One region of the Streptomyces sp. NPDC059897 genome, then DNA from elsewhere that is predicted to be linked to it. Evidence: riboswitches for the same ligand, from Rfam matches in the RefSeq annotation. Region 1 holds a riboswitch; each other region holds the start of a gene.
The links. A riboswitch is a leader RNA that binds a small molecule or an ion and turns the genes downstream of it on or off. The one in region 1 is predicted to bind cyclic di-AMP.

Region 1 (5,397 bases):
CGCGATCTCGTCGAGGGCGGTCAGGACCCGCTGCCCCCGCTCGGTCTCCAGGTGCTTGCCCGCACCGGCGGCCCGCGCGCTGTCGACGGCGACGCCCGGCCGGTACTTGCCGGTCAGGAAGCCGGAGGCGAGCGCGTAGTACGGCACGGAGCCGAGGCCCGCGCGGGCGGCGACGTCCTGGAGTTCGCCCTCGTACGTGTCGCGCGAGACGAGGTTGTAGTGCGGCTGGAGCGCGACGTAGCGGGCGAGGCCCTCGCGGTCGGAGAAGTCGAGGGATTCCTTCAGGCGCTCGGCGGAGATGTTCGACGCGGCGATGTGCCGCACCTTGCCCGCCTTCACCAGCTCGTCGAGGGCGCCGATGATCTCCTCGACCGGCACCTCGGGCTTGTCGTAGTGCGTGTAGTACAGGTCGATGTGGTCGGTGCCCAGGCGCTTCAGGGAGGCGTCGGCCGCGGCCTTGATGTTGGCGGCGGACAGGCCCTGGTACTCGGGGTGCTGGCTGCCCTTGGTGGCGATGACGACGTCGTCGCGGCGCCCGCGCGAGGCCAGCCACGTGCCGATGACGGTCTCCGACTCACCGCCCTTGTTGCCGTCCACCCAGGCCGAGTACACATCGGCGGTGTCGATGAAGTTGCCGCCCGCGGCGACGTACGCGTCGAGCACCTCGAAGGACGTGGCCTCGTCGGCGGTCCAGCCGAACACGTTGCCGCCCAGGGAGAGCGGGAAGACCTCGAGGTCGGAGGTGCCGAGCTTGCGCAGCGTGGAAGAGGAGGAAGTCATGCTCTGCCTCAACACCCGTACGGAATACGGTATTCCGGGCGCACCCCGGAAGTTGCCCCAAGAATGGGCAAACCGGCAGCCCTGACGTCGGGGGGTCAGCGCCAGGACCGCCGGGGTTCACGGGTTCACGGACTCATGGGTCCTCAGAGAGAGAGGCCCTTGTCGCGCAGCCACGACCCGGGGTCGACGCCGGTGGACTGCCCGTCGGGGTGGACCTCCAGGTGGAGGTGCGGCCCGGTGACATTGCCCGTGGCGCCCACGCGGCCGATGACGTCGCCGGTGGTGACCTTCTGGCCCGCGCTGACATTGAGCGAGGACTGGTGGCAGAACCACAGCTCGGTGCCGTCGTCGAGCGTGAGCACCGTGCGGTAGCCGTACGCGCCCGCCCAGCCGGCCTCCGTGACCGTGCCGGAGTGGATGGCGCGGATCGGGGTACCGGTGGAGGCGGCGAAGTCGAGGCCCGTGTGGTAGCCGGAGGACCACATGGAGCCGGGCTGGCCGAAGGTGCCGGAGAGCGTGTACGAGGCGACCGGGAGCTTGAAGGCGGCGGCCAGCTTGCGCAGGCGCTCCTCCTCCGCCTTGCGGCGGGCCTCCGCCTCGGCCTTCTTCTTCGCGGCGATCTCCTTGGCCTTCGCCGCGTCCTGCTTGGCGGCGGCCTCTTCGGCGGCCTGCTGCGCGGCGGCCTCCTCGGCGGCCTGCTTCGCGGAGGCGTCGGCGGCGTCCTGCTGCGTCTCGGCCTGCTGCATGATGCGGGCCCGCAGTGCCTCGCCCGCGCCGGTCTGTCCGTCGGCGGCCTCGGCCTGGGTGATTCCGGCGCCGCTCAGCGGGGAGGCCGTGGCGCCGGAGTCGGAACCGGAGTCCGAGCCGTCGGATATCAGCGAGCCCACGCCCGGCAGCGACTTGGCCTCGGGCAGCGAGTCCTTGACCGCGGAGAGGTCGGGCATGGAGATGTGGACCGGCGGCTTGCCGCCCTGTGCGGTGGCGATGCCGCCCGCACCGACGGCGGCGACCACGCCGACGCCGAGAACAGTGGAGCTGCGCGCGAATCCGCCGCGGCGGCGGGCTACGCGATGCCTGCCGCGGACGGGAGCGAGGGACTCCTCGGTGGGATTCCACTCTTCCCAGGTCTCCTGCTCGACGCCGGAGGTGTCTTCGGGGCCGTAGAAGAAGTCGGGGGCAGGCCGGTTCGACGCCACGGGGGCGCTCTCCTTTCCTTCCTTCTCGCCTACCGGGTTAGCTGACGGGTTCGGAGCAGGAAGGTCTCCTACGGACACCAAAGGTGTCCGATTCACCCCAAGTTGGTGGTTCCCCGGCTCCCTTGCGGGATTAGGCGTGTGCGCACGGAGCCATCTCTTGTGACGGCTGGGACGACCGCGCTGCGTTATCGAACGTTAATAGACAGCAGACAGTAATTCCAAGCGCTTCCCACTGATCGTTCACGACTCTGGCCAGGACTTTTCAGGACACTAGCGGGCGGAACGGGGCGAGTTGACGTCACACCGTCCCCACATTCAACGGACTCAATCCTCTGACGGTACGTCAATTGTTATGCGGAGCGACGCCGTTCGACTACGGTCGGCTACCTCGAGTAACAAACGATCAAGGACCTCAGGTCCGCCGCACGGCGAGCAGCGCCATGTCGTCGGTCGTCCCGTTGCCGGTGTGCGCGCGCACCTCCGCGGCGAGGGCCGCGAGGAGTTCCTCGGGCCCCGGGAAGAGGCGTCCCGACAGCCGGGCCGCCGGATCGTAGAAGCGGCCGTTCGCGTCGCGCGCCTCGGAGAGCCCGTCGGTGTAGAGCAGCAGCGTGGCCGCGGACGGGAACGCCGCCTCGACGGCCCGGTCGGGCCAGCTGCCCAGTTCGCTCATGCCGAGCGGCAGCGCCGCCTGGCACGGGTCGAGCGCGCGTACGGTGCCGTCGCCGAGCAGCAGGAGCGGGGCGGGGTGACCGCGGTTCAGGACCCGCACGAGGTCGACGCCGTGCGGGATCTCGGCGAGCACCGCGGTGGTGAAGCCCTCGAAGTCGTCGATGCCGCTGCGCCGGGTGCCCTCGCGGGCCAGGGCCCGCTCCAGGCGCTGGGCGACCGCCTCCAGGGAGCCCTCCTGCTCGGCGGCCTCCCGGAACGCCCCGATGACGACGGCGACCGCCGCGACCGCGCCGAGCCCCTTGCCGCGCACGTCACCGACGATGATCCGGATGCCGTGCGGGGTGTCCTGGACCGCGTACAGGTCGCCGCCGATGAACGCGTCGGCCTGCGCCGCCTCGTAGCGCGCCGCGATGGCGAGACCGCCGAGCCGCCGGGCCGGCTCCGGCAGCACCGCCAACTGGGCGGCCTGGGCGATCTCACGGGCGGAGGCCAGCTGCTCGTAGCTGCGGTAGACGATCCGGTTGAGCAGGCAGGCCAGCAGGCAGACGGTGGCCACGGTGACGATCTCGGTGACGAACACGGAGTCGAGGTTCTCCGTGAAGCGCAGGTGCACCGCGACGATCGCTCCGATCGACACCACGCCGACCAGGGCCGTCGCGCCGAGCGAGAAGAACGGGGCGGCCACCAGCGGAGCCGCGCTGAACAAGGGGGCACCGGGGAAGCCGCTGGGGGTGACGTACTCGTAGACCGCGCCGCCGATGACGAGCAGCAGGGGCAGCAGCCGAAGGAAGAGGCGAGTGCTCGCGGTGTCGGAGCCGTGCCTCCTCCGTCTCCAGCCGGTGCCTCCTGTTCGCTGCCCCACCACTCGTCTCCTGCCGTTCCCTGCCAGCTTCCGGCGTCTCACCAAGAGTTCCCGCACGGGGACGCGGAGGCGAGCAGGGGTGGGCCGTACGGGTGGGGAACGTGACGTGCGCAACACGGGCGAGCATGCGGAAAACAAACGAACAGGGCCCGGAATCTCATGAGATTCCGGGCCCTGTTCTTCAGTAGCGGGGACAGGATTTGAACCTGCGACCTCTGGGTTATGAGCCCAGCGAGCTACCGAGCTGCTCCACCCCGCGCCGTTGTGTTCACAACTCTACGCCATCAGGGGGAGTGAACGCGAATCGCTTCGCGTGACCGCTCACGCGGCGGCGTGCGTCAGCGTCTCCCACGCCACGAACAGGTCGTCCGTCCCCTCGGGACGCTGCTTCTCGGTGAGCCTCTCGGTGTGCGGGAGGTCCATCTTCAGCCGCCCCTGTAGGTGCTGGAGCCCCACCTCCGTGTCGGGCCCCATGTCCCGCTGCACCTTCCCGCCGCACAGCCAGGACGGGGCCTTGGCGCCCAGCTGGTACTTGGAGTGCAGCTCCAGCGCCGCGGCGAGCCGGTCCTTCACCTCCCCGTACAGGTCGACGCCCTGGTGCCAGGCGGTCTCGGCCATGTGGGAGGTGGCGGCGAGCGAGTAGCTGGCGTGCTTGAAGTTGCGGCAGGTCTCCTGGGCGAGCCCATCCTTGAAGGTCTTCTGCCCGAACCAGTACGTCCGCAGTTCCTTCGGGGTGTCGATGCCGCTGCCCTTCGGCTTCACCGGCAGCTTCCCGTCGGAGGACAGGTAGAAGTACGCGGGGACACGGTCCCTGAAGTGCCCGACGGCCTGGTCGAAGGCGCTCTGGTCGTTCAGGTAGACGGCCATGCTCATCGTCGCGTCGGCCATCACCAGGTCCCAGTTGCCGTTGAAGTCCGCGGAGCCGCCGCGCACTTCCGGCAGGTAGGCCTCGCGCAGCATCCGCTGGAACTTCAGCTCCTGCCCGTCCGGCCAGTCCTTGTACGTGTACTGCATCAGCTCGGCGGCCTTCGCCCAGGACGCGCCGGCCCAGGCGGCCTGGAGCCCCGCGTTGTCCTCGCTGTGCCCGGTGACCTTGTCCGCCCAGGCGTTCATGATCTCGACGGCCTTGGCGGCGTGCGCCTTGTCGCGGGTGACGTTCCACAGCAGGGCCTGCGTATAGGCGGCGATGGCGTCCTCGCGCTCCTCGACGCAGCCCTGTCCGGCCTCGGCGTCGAAGGGGCACTTCACGGTGGCGTACGGCTTGGCCTTGTAGTCGAGGTCGGCGTACTTGCTGGTGCTCATCTCCTTGTACGCGGAGATCCACGGCTCCTGCTTGCGGGTCACGTGGTCGCGGACCGCGGCCAGTTGCCCCTTGCCGACCAGGACGCCGGGGTGCGCGAAGGGGCCGCCGGAGGGCCGGTGCTCGGGGTGCGCCCCCACGTCGGAGTCGGTCCGTGTGGCCGCGCCGCACGCCGTCGCGGCCACCACCAACAGAGGGACGAGGCCCCCCAGAAGAACGCGTCGCGTCCGTGCGCCCGCTGCCATGCAACACCTCCGGTCGGATCACTGGACGAGCGAGTCCGGCCCCCTGTCGTCCGCCCGGAGGGCGGGCCGGAAATGGCTTGGTGCGTGCGATCGCAAGGCGGAGGAGGGCGTCGACGCGGAGCGTCGGCAACCGACGACAACGCCGCGAGCGTGCGTGCCAAGCCATTTCCGGCAGGCAGGGGGCCGGACTCGCTCGTCTAGCAGCCTGACGCCTGCGGGCGGTCGGCGCAGGATCTGTTGCGCCGGTCGGGAACGGCCCTGTGCCGCTTCCCTGCGCTCTTCGTGTCACCTTCGCACTCCTTCCGCCCCTTTCGGGCCCTTTTCCCCGCGCCGCACAGTCCGGCC
Region 2 (5,397 bases), on a different contig from region 1:
GACTATCTGGGCCTCGCTCGGCACCCCGAGGTCGTCGAGGGCGCGGCCGCCGCCGCGCGCCGGTGGGGCGGCGGGGCCACCGGGTCCCGCCTGGTGACGGGCAGCACCGAACTGCACGCCCGCCTGGAGCGGGAACTCGCCGAGTTCTGCGGTTTCGAGGCCGCCCTGGTGTTCTCCTCGGGGTACGCGGCGAACCTCGCCGCCGTCACCGCGCTCGCCCCGCACGGCTCACTGATCGTGTCCGACGCGGGCAACCACGCCTCGCTGATCGACGGGTGCCGGCTCGCCCGCGGTGCCACTCAAGTGGCTCCGCACGCGGACCCGGAAGCCGTCCGCAAGGCACTCGGCACGCATGAGGGGCCGAGCGTCGTCGTCACCGACTCGGTGTTCTCGGTGGACGGCGACCGTGCGCCCCTCGCCGAACTGGCAGGGGCGGCAAGGGAGTTCGGTGCGGGCCTGATCGTCGACGACGCGCACGGGCTCGGTGTGGTGGGTCCCGGCGGGCGCGGCGTCCCGCACGAGGCGGGTCTCGCGGGCGCCGCCGACACCGTCGTCAGTGTCACCCTGTCCAAGTCGCTCGGCAGCCAGGGCGGCGCGGTCCTCGGCCCGGCCCACGTCATCGACCATCTCGTGAACGCGGCCCGCACCTTCATCTTCGACACGGGTCTCGCCCCGGCCGCGTGCGGCTCGGCCCTCGCGGCGCTGCGACTGCTGCGCCGCGAGCCCGAACGCGCCGCGCGCGCCCGGCACGTGGCGTCGTCCATGCATCAACTGCTCAGTGAAGAAGGGCTGTTGGCTGTGCGCCCCGACGCCGCGGTCGTCTCCGTGCGCGCCCCCTCGCCCGACGCGGCCGTCCGCTGGGCGGCCGACTGTCGGGACGCGGGACTCTCGGTGGGGTGCTTCCGGCCGCCCTCCGTGCCCGACGGCATCGCGCGGCTGCGACTGACCGCCCGCGCCGACCTCACGGCGACCGAGGTCGCCGAGGCCGTCCGGGTGATCAGCCGCACTGCCCCCAACGGGGCCGCTACCGCAGGGAGTTGACGAAACTCCGCCAGGACCGGGACGTGAACAGGAGCGCGGGCCCCGCCGTGTGCTTGGAGTCGCGGACGGCCAGCAGGCCGGTCGTCCCGCTCGTCCTCAACGGGGCTGTCTCCACGCAGTTGTTGGCGCCCGTGCTGCGGCTGCTGCGCCGCCATCGGACTCCGCTCAGCGACGTACTGCAGGCAATGGTCATGGTGCCTCCTCACGCGGTGCCGGCGCACGACGAGGTGTCGGCGTCCTCGTTTACCCGGCAATCTTTGCGATGAATTCCAGCGAATCCTCGGGTGACCTGGCATGGAGCAGAAGAGCGTCAAAGGCGTCCGTGTACGCCTTGAGGTCTTCTTTCCGTTCGAGGTAGAGGCTACTCGTCAAATGGTCGAGAACAACCACATCCAGATCAGATGTGTTCGGAAAAGAGAACACAACGAAAGGCCCTGTCAGGCCGATATGACCACCGGACGCGAACGGAAGCACCTGGATCCGGACATGCGGCATCGCCGCCGCCTCGGCCAGATGTGTCAACTGCCGCCGCAGCACACCGTTCCCGCCCACCTCCCTGCGCAGCACCGCCTCGTCGAGCACCGCGGTGAGCCGCAGCGGAGGATCGGCGCGCAGCACGTCCTGGCGTGCGAGCCGCACCTCCACCAGCGCGTCGATGTGCCGGTCCGGCGCCCCGTTCAGCACGGAACGTGTCACCGCGTGCGCGTACTCGGGTGTCTGCAGAAGCCCTGGTACGACGCTCGTCTCCAGAGTCCTGATGCGGCACGCCTGGGACTCGAGACTGATGAAATCGCGGTAGGCGGGCGGCAGCAGACCGCGGTACGCGTGCCACCAGTGGTGCCCGCCCGCCTCGTCCCCGCCGGCCAGCGCGACCAGCAGCTCCCGGATCCCGGGATCGCGGGCCTCGAAGGCGTCGAGCAGCCGCAGCACGTCCGAAGGCTTCACGCCACTGCGCCCTGTCTCGATCCTGCTCACCTTCGACTGGTGCCAGCCGACGAGCCGGGCCGCCTCCCCGCTCGTGAGGCCGGCCTGGACGCGCAGCGTCCGCAATTCGGCACCGAGCTTGCGGCGGCGTACCGCGGGACCGTATTTCATGGAGGACTCCTCGGGCTCCTCGCGCCACCCGGCCGGGCTCCCTCCCGGCCCGCACGGGACGCGTGTCTGAGCCGACGGTAGAGGACGGAGCGTGTCCCGGCCCAAATACGGTCCACCGGCGCAGAGTTCACCGCATCGAGCGACAGATATATGCATATCTTGGGGGATCGGCACCACAGTGGGACGTCCAAGTGGCAATCTGGCGCGAAGCAGTTGCCGGGGCCCGCGCGCGAGCGATCCGCGAGGCCGGACGAGCCACCTCGGCGGGAAAGGGACACGTCGCCATGGCAGACCATCAGGAAGCATCCGTCACCCTGCCGAGCGATCCCGCCTCGGTCTCGTCCGCCCGCAGGTACGTCGCGTCGGTTCTCGCGGAGTGGGGCATGGCGTCCGGCACCGACGCGGCGGACACCGTCCGCCTGATCGTGTCCGAACTCGCGACGAACGCGGTGCAGCACACCCTCGGGCAGTCCCCGACGTTCACCGTCGACATGGAGCTGGAGCGCGACGAGCAGCTGCGCATCGGCGTCACCGACAGCCATCCCCGCTACCCCAAGCGGCTGCCGGCCGCGGTCCAGCAGGACAACGGGCGGGGGATGGTCATCATCCGCTGTCTCACCGCGGAGTGCGGCGGCACCCTGACGGTGCGGCCGACCCCGGAGGGCGGCAAGACGGTGTGGATCACACTGCCCTGGGTGGCCTCGGTCAGTCGTCCCGCTTGAGGACCGCCCGCCGCATCAGCCACGGCAGCAGCCCCCACAGCCCGGCACAGATGCAGAACGCCCCGACGCCCGCGGCGATCCCGCCGGCCCTGCCGACGGTCACATCGACCACGAGCAGCACGGACCCGGTGAGCGCCAGCACGAGCGCCGCCATCCCGTACGCGGCGAGCCGTGAGGACACCCGTACGATCCGCCGCTTCGCGCCCATCTGGAACAGCACCCGGTGCACCGCGGCCGGCGCCGTGAACAGCGCGGCCGCGATGACCGTGAGAAGCAGCGTCGTCACGTACGTGGTCCGTTGGACCGTGTCGAGCGACGGGAACCGGGGAGTGAAGGCGAGCGTCAGCAAGAACGCGAACAGGAACTGCACACCGGTCTGGGTGACCCGGAGCTCCTGAAGGAGCTCACCGAAGTTCCGATCGGCGCGTTCCAGCGGCGTTTCGTTGCGCTCATTCATCCCTTACGAGTATCCGCTCGCGGCACGCTCAAGCGCGAGCGCGGCGCCTCACCGCACCCGGCCGTACAGCACGCTGTTCGTCCAGATCCGCTCCAGACGGACCACGGAACCGGTCTTCGGGGAGTGCCAGATGCGGCCCTTGCCGGCGTAGATGCCGACGTGGTAAATGCTCCGGCCGGAGCGGAAGAACACCAGGTCACCACGTGAGCGATGGGACCTGGAGATGTGCTTGGTCCGGTTGTACTGCTGGGCCGCGGTGCGCGGCAGCTTCTTGCCGGCCCGCTTGAACGAGTAGAGCGTGAGCCCCGAGCAGTCGAACCGGTGCGGCCCGGCGGCGCCCCACTTGTAGGGCGCACCCTTCTTGGACGCGGCGACCTGCAGTGCCTTGACCGATGCCGTCGCCGCCGATGCCTCGGATGCGGCGCCCGGGACCATGAGCCCCCCGCCGGCGACGGCGAGGGAGAGGGCGGAAGCGGTACCCGCCCGGGTCAGCAGCGACGGAACACGATTCAGCGCAGTCATGCGCAACCCTTCGTCAACCGCCTGTGAAGGATGACCTGTCGGGTTCGGGTGGCGAAGTTGCCCGGCCGCGTACCGCGGCTTCACCCCAAGGACCGTCCGGCGCGGCCTCTGACGAGGTGCGGCGGGGGCCCGTCGTGCTCGGGTCCTCCACTCCTGCCGATGCACTCCTGTCGACCTGGCATCCGCACGCTGGCAGGACTCGGCGTCCGTGCGGACCGCCCCGCCGCGGTGGCGGGGGCTTGTCGTCGCAACGGATCTTCACGCACGGCCGAGGCGAAAACCGTGGTGAACCGGCGGTAAGTGAGGCTCGTCACGCTTGACCCGTTCGGGTGGACGGTGCGGCTTTCGCCCCTGCCCGCCGAGGCCCGACGAGGCCCGTACCAGCGGCGGAAGGCCATATTCCGGCGGCCGCCTACGACGCGTACGCAACTTTGCCGGGCTCATTTGCGTACCGGAGGCTGGGCCGTCCGGGGTACCCCGTCTGGGTCGTTTGGGTCGCGGTCCGGCGGCTCGGATGTCCGGTGAACGCTCTGCGGCTCCGGTTGACTCGAACCGACTTCAACCGACCGGTTCTGAAGGAAGCGTGACCCGATTGGTTCGCCGCTCCCCGTCCAGGACGCGCAGCGCCCGCGCCAGCGTGCTCGCGTGCATGCGGCTCTCGCCCCTCTGGTGCATCAGGTTCAGCGCGTCCCGCAGTTCGACGGCCCTGCTCGCCAGCGCCTGCGCCGCGCGCAGGCCGCTGTAGGTGTCGTCGCCCCGGGCCGGGTTGATCCGCGCGACGAGATCGACGACCTCCAGATAGCGGTCCACGAGTTCGCACTCGGCGCGGGTCAGCGCGGGCAGCGGCGGGAGTTCGGGCGGATACATCGGCCGATCACCTCGCGCCGGGGGAGCGCAGGGTGGCGGTCCGGTTCTCCACGACGTGGTCCACCAGGCCGTACTCCAGGGCCTGTTCGGCCGTCAGCACGGTGTCCCGCTCGATGTCCGCGCCCACCTGTTCCTTGGTGCGTCCGCTGTGCCGGGCGAGCAGCTCCTCCAACTGGTCGCGCATGCGCGTGAGTTCACTCGCGTAGATCTCGAGGTCGCTCGGCTGGCCCTGGGCCGGCTCGGGCAGCGAGGGCTGGTCGATCACCACGCGCGCGCCGGGCAGCGTCATCCGCTTGCCCGGTGTCCCCGCCGCGAGCAGCACCGCGGCCACGGACGAGCACTGCCCCAGACAGGTCGTCGCGACGTCGCAGCCGACGAACCGCATCGTGTCGTAGAGCGCGGTCATCGCGCTGAACGAGCCGCCCGGGGAGTTGATGTACAGGGAGATGTCCCGGTCGGGGTCCAGGTACTCGAGGTGCATGAACTGCGCCATCACATCGTTCGCCGAGACGTCGTCGACCGGCGTCCCGAGGAAGACGATGCGCTCTTCCAGAAGCTTCGAATAGGGGTCGAGGGTGCGGCTGCCCGAACTGGTGCGCTCGGTGAACTCGGGCAGGACGTAGCGGCCGGACGGACGGGGCATGGGGGCCTCCTCAAGGCGCTGCTTCAGGTCTGGCTGCGGTGCGCGCTTCT
Region 3 (5,397 bases), on a different contig from region 1:
CGCGTCGTCCAGGATCTCCTCGATGCGCAGGAGCTGGTTGTACTTGGCGACGCGCTCGGAGCGGGCCGGGGCGCCGGTCTTGATCTGGCCGCAGTTCGTGGCGACGGCGAGGTCGGCGATCGTGACGTCCTCGGTCTCACCGGAACGGTGCGACATCATGCACTTGAAGCCGTTGCGCTGGGCGAGCTCGACGGCGTCCAGGGTCTCGGTCAGCGAACCGATCTGGTTCACCTTCACGAGCAGGGCGTTCGCCGAGTTCTCCTCGATGCCGCGGGCGAGGCGCTCCGGGTTGGTGACGAAGAGGTCGTCGCCGACGAGCTGGACCTTGTCGCCCAGCTTCTCGGTGATGACGTTCCAGCCGGCCCAGTCGTCCTCGTACAGCGGGTCCTCGATGGAGACGAGCGGGTACGCGGAGACGAGCTCCTCGTAGTACTCCGTCATCTCGGCGGCGGAGCGCTCCTTGCCCTCGAACTGGTACTTGCCGTCCTTGTAGAACTCGGAGGCGGCGACGTCGAGGGCGAGGGCGATCTGCTGGCCGGGGACGTAACCGGCTTCCTTGATGGCCTCGAGGATCAGGTCGAGGGCCTCGCGGTTCGAGCCCAGGTTCGGGGCGAAGCCGCCCTCGTCGCCCAGGCCGGTGGCCAGGCCCTTGCTCTTCAGGACCTTCTTCAGCGTGTGGTAGACCTCGGCGCCCCAGCGCAGGGCCTCGGAGAAGGACTCCGCGCCGATCGGGGCGATCATGAACTCCTGGATGTCGACGTTGGAGTCGGCGTGCGACCCACCGTTCAGGATGTTCATCATCGGCACCGGGAGCAGGTGCGCGTTCGGACCGCCGAGGTAGCGGAACAGCGGAAGGTCGCTGGCCTCGGAGGCGGCGTGGGCGACGGCGAGCGAGACGCCGAGGATGGCGTTGGCGCCGAGCGAGCCCTTGTTGTCGGTCGCGTCCAGGTCGAACATCGCCTGGTCGATCAGGCGCTGCTCGGTGGCGTCGTAACCGACGAGCTCCGGGCCGATCTGCTCGATGACGGCGAGGACGGCCTTCTCGACACCCTTGCCGAGGTAACGGTTGGGGTCACCGTCACGGAGTTCGATGGCCTCGAAGGCACCGGTGGAGGCGCCCGACGGGACGGCCGCGCGGCCGGTGCTCCCGTCGTCGAGGCCGACCTCGACCTCGACCGTGGGGTTGCCTCGGGAGTCCAGGATTTCCCGGGCTACGACGACGTCGATGGACGGCACGAGCATCTCCTTCTTGGATGTGACGCAGGCTATGCGGGCGGCTGCTTGGTACGTGGTCCCGCACCCCTGAGCGTAACCGGCTCGCGGGCATCGGCCATCCGAACGCCCGTCTCGTGGACAACGCCGACAGCGAAATGTTCCTTAACGGAACAAAAACAGCGACCTCCGTCCCGGCTGAGCGGGACGGAGGTCGCCGAAGTTGAGCGGCCCGTGGGGACGGGGTGCGGCGGGACTCGGCGTCCGCCGATGCCGAGTCCGTGCCTGATGGCCTGGGAGGGCCTTGGGTCCTGTGCGGACGGGTGGTCCTGTGCGGACCGGTGGTCCTGTGCGGACCGGACGTCTTAGCTGAGGTGCAGCTGCTGACCCGGGTAGATCAGGTTGGCGTCCTTGACGATGTCCTTGTTCTTCTCGAACAGCTGCTGCCAGGTCGTGCCGTGCGCCTCGGCGATCTTGCTGAGGGTGTCGCCGGACTCGACCTTGTACTCGCCGTCGCCCTTCTCGACCTGCTTGCCGGTCGGGGTGGTGACGGTGTCCTGCTTCGGAGCCTCCTGCTTGGGGGCCTCCTGCTTCGGGGCCTCCTGCTGCGGCTGCTGACGCTGCTCGGAGCGGTCGGCACGCTGCTGCGTGTCCTGCTGCTGGGTCTCCTGCTGCTGCGCGGAGGAGTCCTCGGCGCCACCCTCGTTCGGGGTGGAGGACAGGCCCGAGCCGCAGTTCGGCCAGGCGCCCGCGCCCTGGGAGGCGAGAACCTTCTCGCCGACGGCTATCTGCTGGGCCTTGGAGGCCTGGTCGGCGGTGGAGGCGTACTGGTCGCCGCCGTAGGCGGACCAGGTGGAGGCGGAGAACTGCAGGCCGCCGTAGAAGCCGTTGCCCGTGTTGATGGACCAGTTGCCACCGGACTCGCACTGCGCGACCTGGTCCCACTCGGACGTGGTGGCGGCGGAGGCGGAGGTCGCACCCATCAGCGGCACGGCGACGGCGGCAGCGGCGACGCCGCCGAGCGTGGCGACGCGGACGGCCTTGGACGGGCGGCGGTGCTTGTTCTTGCCGGAAAACAGCATGGAGATGTCTCCTCACCGACGCCTGCGAGGTGAGCTGTCGGGTTCGGGCCAGTGAGTGCCCGGCAGTCGCATCCTTGTGCGCTGCTTAACCCCAAGCCCGTCCGGTCTCCCGGAAGGGCACTTACCTGGGTCCCCCGCTCCTGCCTACGGCGCTTACGCGACGACTGTTCCCGTACGGACGTTGGCAGGATTCGGCGTGACATCCGTCGGGGCCCGCTGAAGCGAGCGGTCACGAACGTAAGCGGTCGATCCGCCCGATTTCAAAGTCGATCAGGGGCTTTGAGACCCATGTCTCACTCGAACGACACCGGACAAAGCCCCCTCAACCAACCTGAACCCTCACTGCCTTTTGTCCGATCCGTCCCCAAGATCCAGGCTCTGACCAGGAAGGATGAGGTCTGGGTCGGTACCGACCGTCTCCTTGTTCCGCTCGTAGAGCGCGTCCCATCCGCCCTGCACGTCCTGGGCCTTCGCGATGCCCCAGAGACTGTCGCCGGCGTGCACCTCGTACGTGTCGCCGGCGCGCTTGTCGTCGCGGGAGGCATGCCGTCCCTCTCCCGCACGGGAGCCGGCACCGTCGTCGTCGGCGCGGTCGCCGCGGTGGCGGCCGGACGTGGCACCGTCCGAGGCCTCGCCGGTGGGCGGGGCGGACGGCGAGGCCGTCTCGGCGGGGGCGTCGTCAGAAGGCGCGTGGGACTTGTCACTTGACGGGGTCGAGGAGTCCTCGTCCTGGTTACCGGAGGTATCGGCCGACTCGTCCGCCGACGGGTCCTCCGAGGCCTCGGAGCCCTCGGCCGCGTCGTGACCCTTGTCTCCCGAATCGGCCGATTCGGTGGAATCGGCCGAGCCGGTGGAATCGGACGGGTCCGCCGACGCGGTGGCGTCCTCGGTCTTCTCGTCCGACGTGTCGTCGGCGTCGGTGTCGGACGACCCGGAGGGCTGCGCCGACGGCGACGCGGACACGCCCGGGTCGACATCCGCCGAGCCGTCGTCCTTGGTGAGGTCGGAGGTGAGCGAGCACATCGGCCAGGCGCTCGGCCCCTTGTCGTCGAGAACCTGCTCGGCGACGGCTATCTGCTGCGAGCGACTGGCCTGGTCGGCACGCGGGGCGTAGTCGAGCCCCCCGTACTCCTCCCATCTCTCCTGCGTGAACTGGAGACCGCCGTAGTAGCCGTTACCGGCGTCCAGGCTCCACTGGCCGCCGCTCTCGCACTCGGCGAGCTTGTCCCACGCCTGCGCGGTCGCGGCGCTCGCGCCACTCGCGGCGAACAGCGGGATCGCGATGGCGCTGCCGGTGACTCCGGCGGCGACGACGAGAGCAGGGGCCTGACGGGGGCGACGGTGACGACCGTTCCCGGAGAGCATGCGTTTGCCTTTCGCGAGACTGATGCTGCTACGCGCGACGGGTGGTGCGAGTGGTGCGGGTTGTGCATGTGTCGCGATGATCCGTGAACGTAGCTGCACTCGAACGCCTGTCACAAGTCGATGCAGCGTAGATCACGTGAAAGTCACATTGTTGACGGCCCGTCAGTTCCGGTCGGATTCTGACGCGGGGTGAACTCCACCGGGAGCGTGCGCAGTCCGCGCATGATGAGCCCGCCACGCCACCGCAAATCGGTCGGTTCCACCGCAAGTCGCAGGTCCGGGAGGCGCGTCAGGAGCGTGCCGAGGGCGGCCTGTCCCTCCAGGCGGGCGAGCGGGGCGCCGAGGCAGTAGTGGATGCCGTGTCCGTAGCCGAGGTGCTGGTTGTCCCGGCGGGAGAGGTCGAGGGTGTCGGGTTCGGTGAAACGCGCGGGGTCGCGGTCGGCGGCGGCGAGCACGACGAGGACCGGGTCGCCCGCGCCGATCTCCTGGCCGCCGATGGTCAGCGGCTCCCTCGCGAACCGCCAGGTGGCCATCTCCACCGGCCCGTCGAAGCGCAGCAGTTCCTCGATCCCGGTCTCCAGCAGACCCGTCTCCCCCGCCGCGATCGACTCTTGCAGCCGCTCGCGCTGCTCGGGGTGCGTGAGCAGCGCGTACGTGCCGTTGCCGATCAAGTTGACCGTGGTTTCGAAACCGGCGAAGAGCAGGATGAAGGCCATCGCCGCGGCCTCGTTCTCCGTGAGGTGTTCGCCGTGGTCGGAGGCGCTGATCAGACCGGAGATGAGGTCGTCGCCCGGGTCGCCGCGCTTGCGGTGGATGAGCTCCACCAGGTACGCGCGGATCCGCTTCACCGCCCGGCCCACCCCGCCGCGCGGGCCGCCGCCGTGGCGGATCATCATGCCCGCCCACTCGCGGAAGTCCTCCTGGTCCTCGCGCGGGACGCCAAGGAGGTCGCAGATGGCGTAGATGGGGAGGGGGAAGGCGAAGTCGTGGATGAGGTCGGCCTCGCCCTTCGCCTCGAAGGCGGCGATGAGGTCGTCCGTCAACTGCTGGACGCGCGGCGCGAATTCGGCGACGCGGCGCGGGGTGAAGGCCTTCGAGACGAGGCGGCGCAGCCGGGTGTGGTCCGGCGGGTCGATGTTGAGGAGGTGGGTCGTCAGCTCGGCCTTGCGTTCGCCGGGGATGCCCGTCTTGCCCTTGGCGTGGCTCGGCTCGTCGTGGTGGTCCGCGTTCTTGCTGAGCCGTTGGTCCGCGAGCGCCTGGCGGGCGTCCGCGTACCGGGTGACCAGCCAGGCCTCGATGCCGCTCGGCAGCGTGGTGCGGTGCACGGGTGCGTGCTCGCGCAGCCAGGCGTAGGCGGGGTACGGGTCGCCGGCGAACTCCCAGCTGAAGAGTTCGGGGGCGCTGGTGGGGGTGGGGCTCTCGGTCACCTCCTGACCGTAACGGGCGCTACTCGCCGGTGAGGCCCTCGGTCGCCCGTACCGCGTCCCGGTAGGCGCGGGCCGCGGCTCTCAGGGCCGCCTCCGGGTCGGTGCCCTCCGCCTCGGCGCGCAGGGCGAGGGCCAGGAGCTCGTAGCCGACGCCCTCGCCCGAGGGGACCGGGACGTCCAGGTCCGCCGTGCGCACCCGGGAGCCGAGCTTGGCGGCGAGGGCGAGGCCCGGCTGGCCGAGGGGGACGCCGTCCGTGACCGAGGCGCGGCGCTTGGACTCGCCCTTCTTGCGGAGCCAGATCTCCCGGACC

Region 2: linked by a shared signal. The riboswitch ahead of ACFV9W_RS23850 (C40 family peptidase) and the one ahead of ACFV9W_RS31315 (M23 family metallopeptidase) in region 1 are both predicted to bind cyclic di-AMP.
Region 3: linked by a shared signal. The riboswitch ahead of ACFV9W_RS36260 (transglycosylase family protein) and the one ahead of ACFV9W_RS31315 (M23 family metallopeptidase) in region 1 are both predicted to bind cyclic di-AMP.

What each region holds. Positions count from the first base shown of each region.
Region 1 covers NZ_JBHWKQ010000039.1:47,066-52,462, reverse strand. Annotated here, with positions in the region: gene ACFV9W_RS31320 (aldo/keto reductase) at 1-780, opposite strand, end outside; gene ACFV9W_RS31315 (M23 family metallopeptidase) at 924-1,976, opposite strand; cyclic di-AMP (ydaO/yuaA leader) riboswitch at 1,988-2,123, opposite strand; gene ACFV9W_RS31310 (PP2C family protein-serine/threonine phosphatase) at 2,389-3,507, opposite strand; tRNA gene ACFV9W_RS31305 (tRNA-Met) at 3,693-3,766, opposite strand; gene ACFV9W_RS31300 (alginate lyase family protein) at 3,829-5,052, opposite strand.
Region 2 covers NZ_JBHWKQ010000022.1:98,082-103,478, forward strand. Annotated here, with positions in the region: gene ACFV9W_RS23825 (8-amino-7-oxononanoate synthase) at 1-1,041, shown strand, start outside; gene ACFV9W_RS23830 (DUF397 domain-containing protein) at 1,025-1,234, opposite strand; gene ACFV9W_RS23835 (helix-turn-helix domain-containing protein) at 1,285-2,136, opposite strand; gene ACFV9W_RS23840 (ATP-binding protein) at 2,421-2,858, shown strand; gene ACFV9W_RS23845 (DUF6328 family protein) at 2,842-3,315, opposite strand; gene ACFV9W_RS23850 (C40 family peptidase) at 3,364-3,837, opposite strand; cyclic di-AMP (ydaO/yuaA leader) riboswitch at 3,841-4,052, opposite strand; gene ACFV9W_RS23855 (hypothetical protein) at 4,396-4,704, opposite strand; gene ACFV9W_RS23860 (ATP-dependent Clp protease proteolytic subunit) at 4,712-5,347, opposite strand.
Region 3 covers NZ_JBHWKQ010000059.1:7,238-12,634, reverse strand. Annotated here, with positions in the region: gene eno (phosphopyruvate hydratase) at 1-1,236, opposite strand, end outside; gene ACFV9W_RS36260 (transglycosylase family protein) at 1,578-2,294, opposite strand; cyclic di-AMP (ydaO/yuaA leader) riboswitch at 2,299-2,501, opposite strand; gene ACFV9W_RS36255 (transglycosylase family protein) at 2,634-3,659, opposite strand; gene ACFV9W_RS36250 (cytochrome P450) at 3,803-5,086, opposite strand; gene ACFV9W_RS36245 (nucleoside triphosphate pyrophosphohydrolase) at 5,106-5,397, opposite strand, start outside.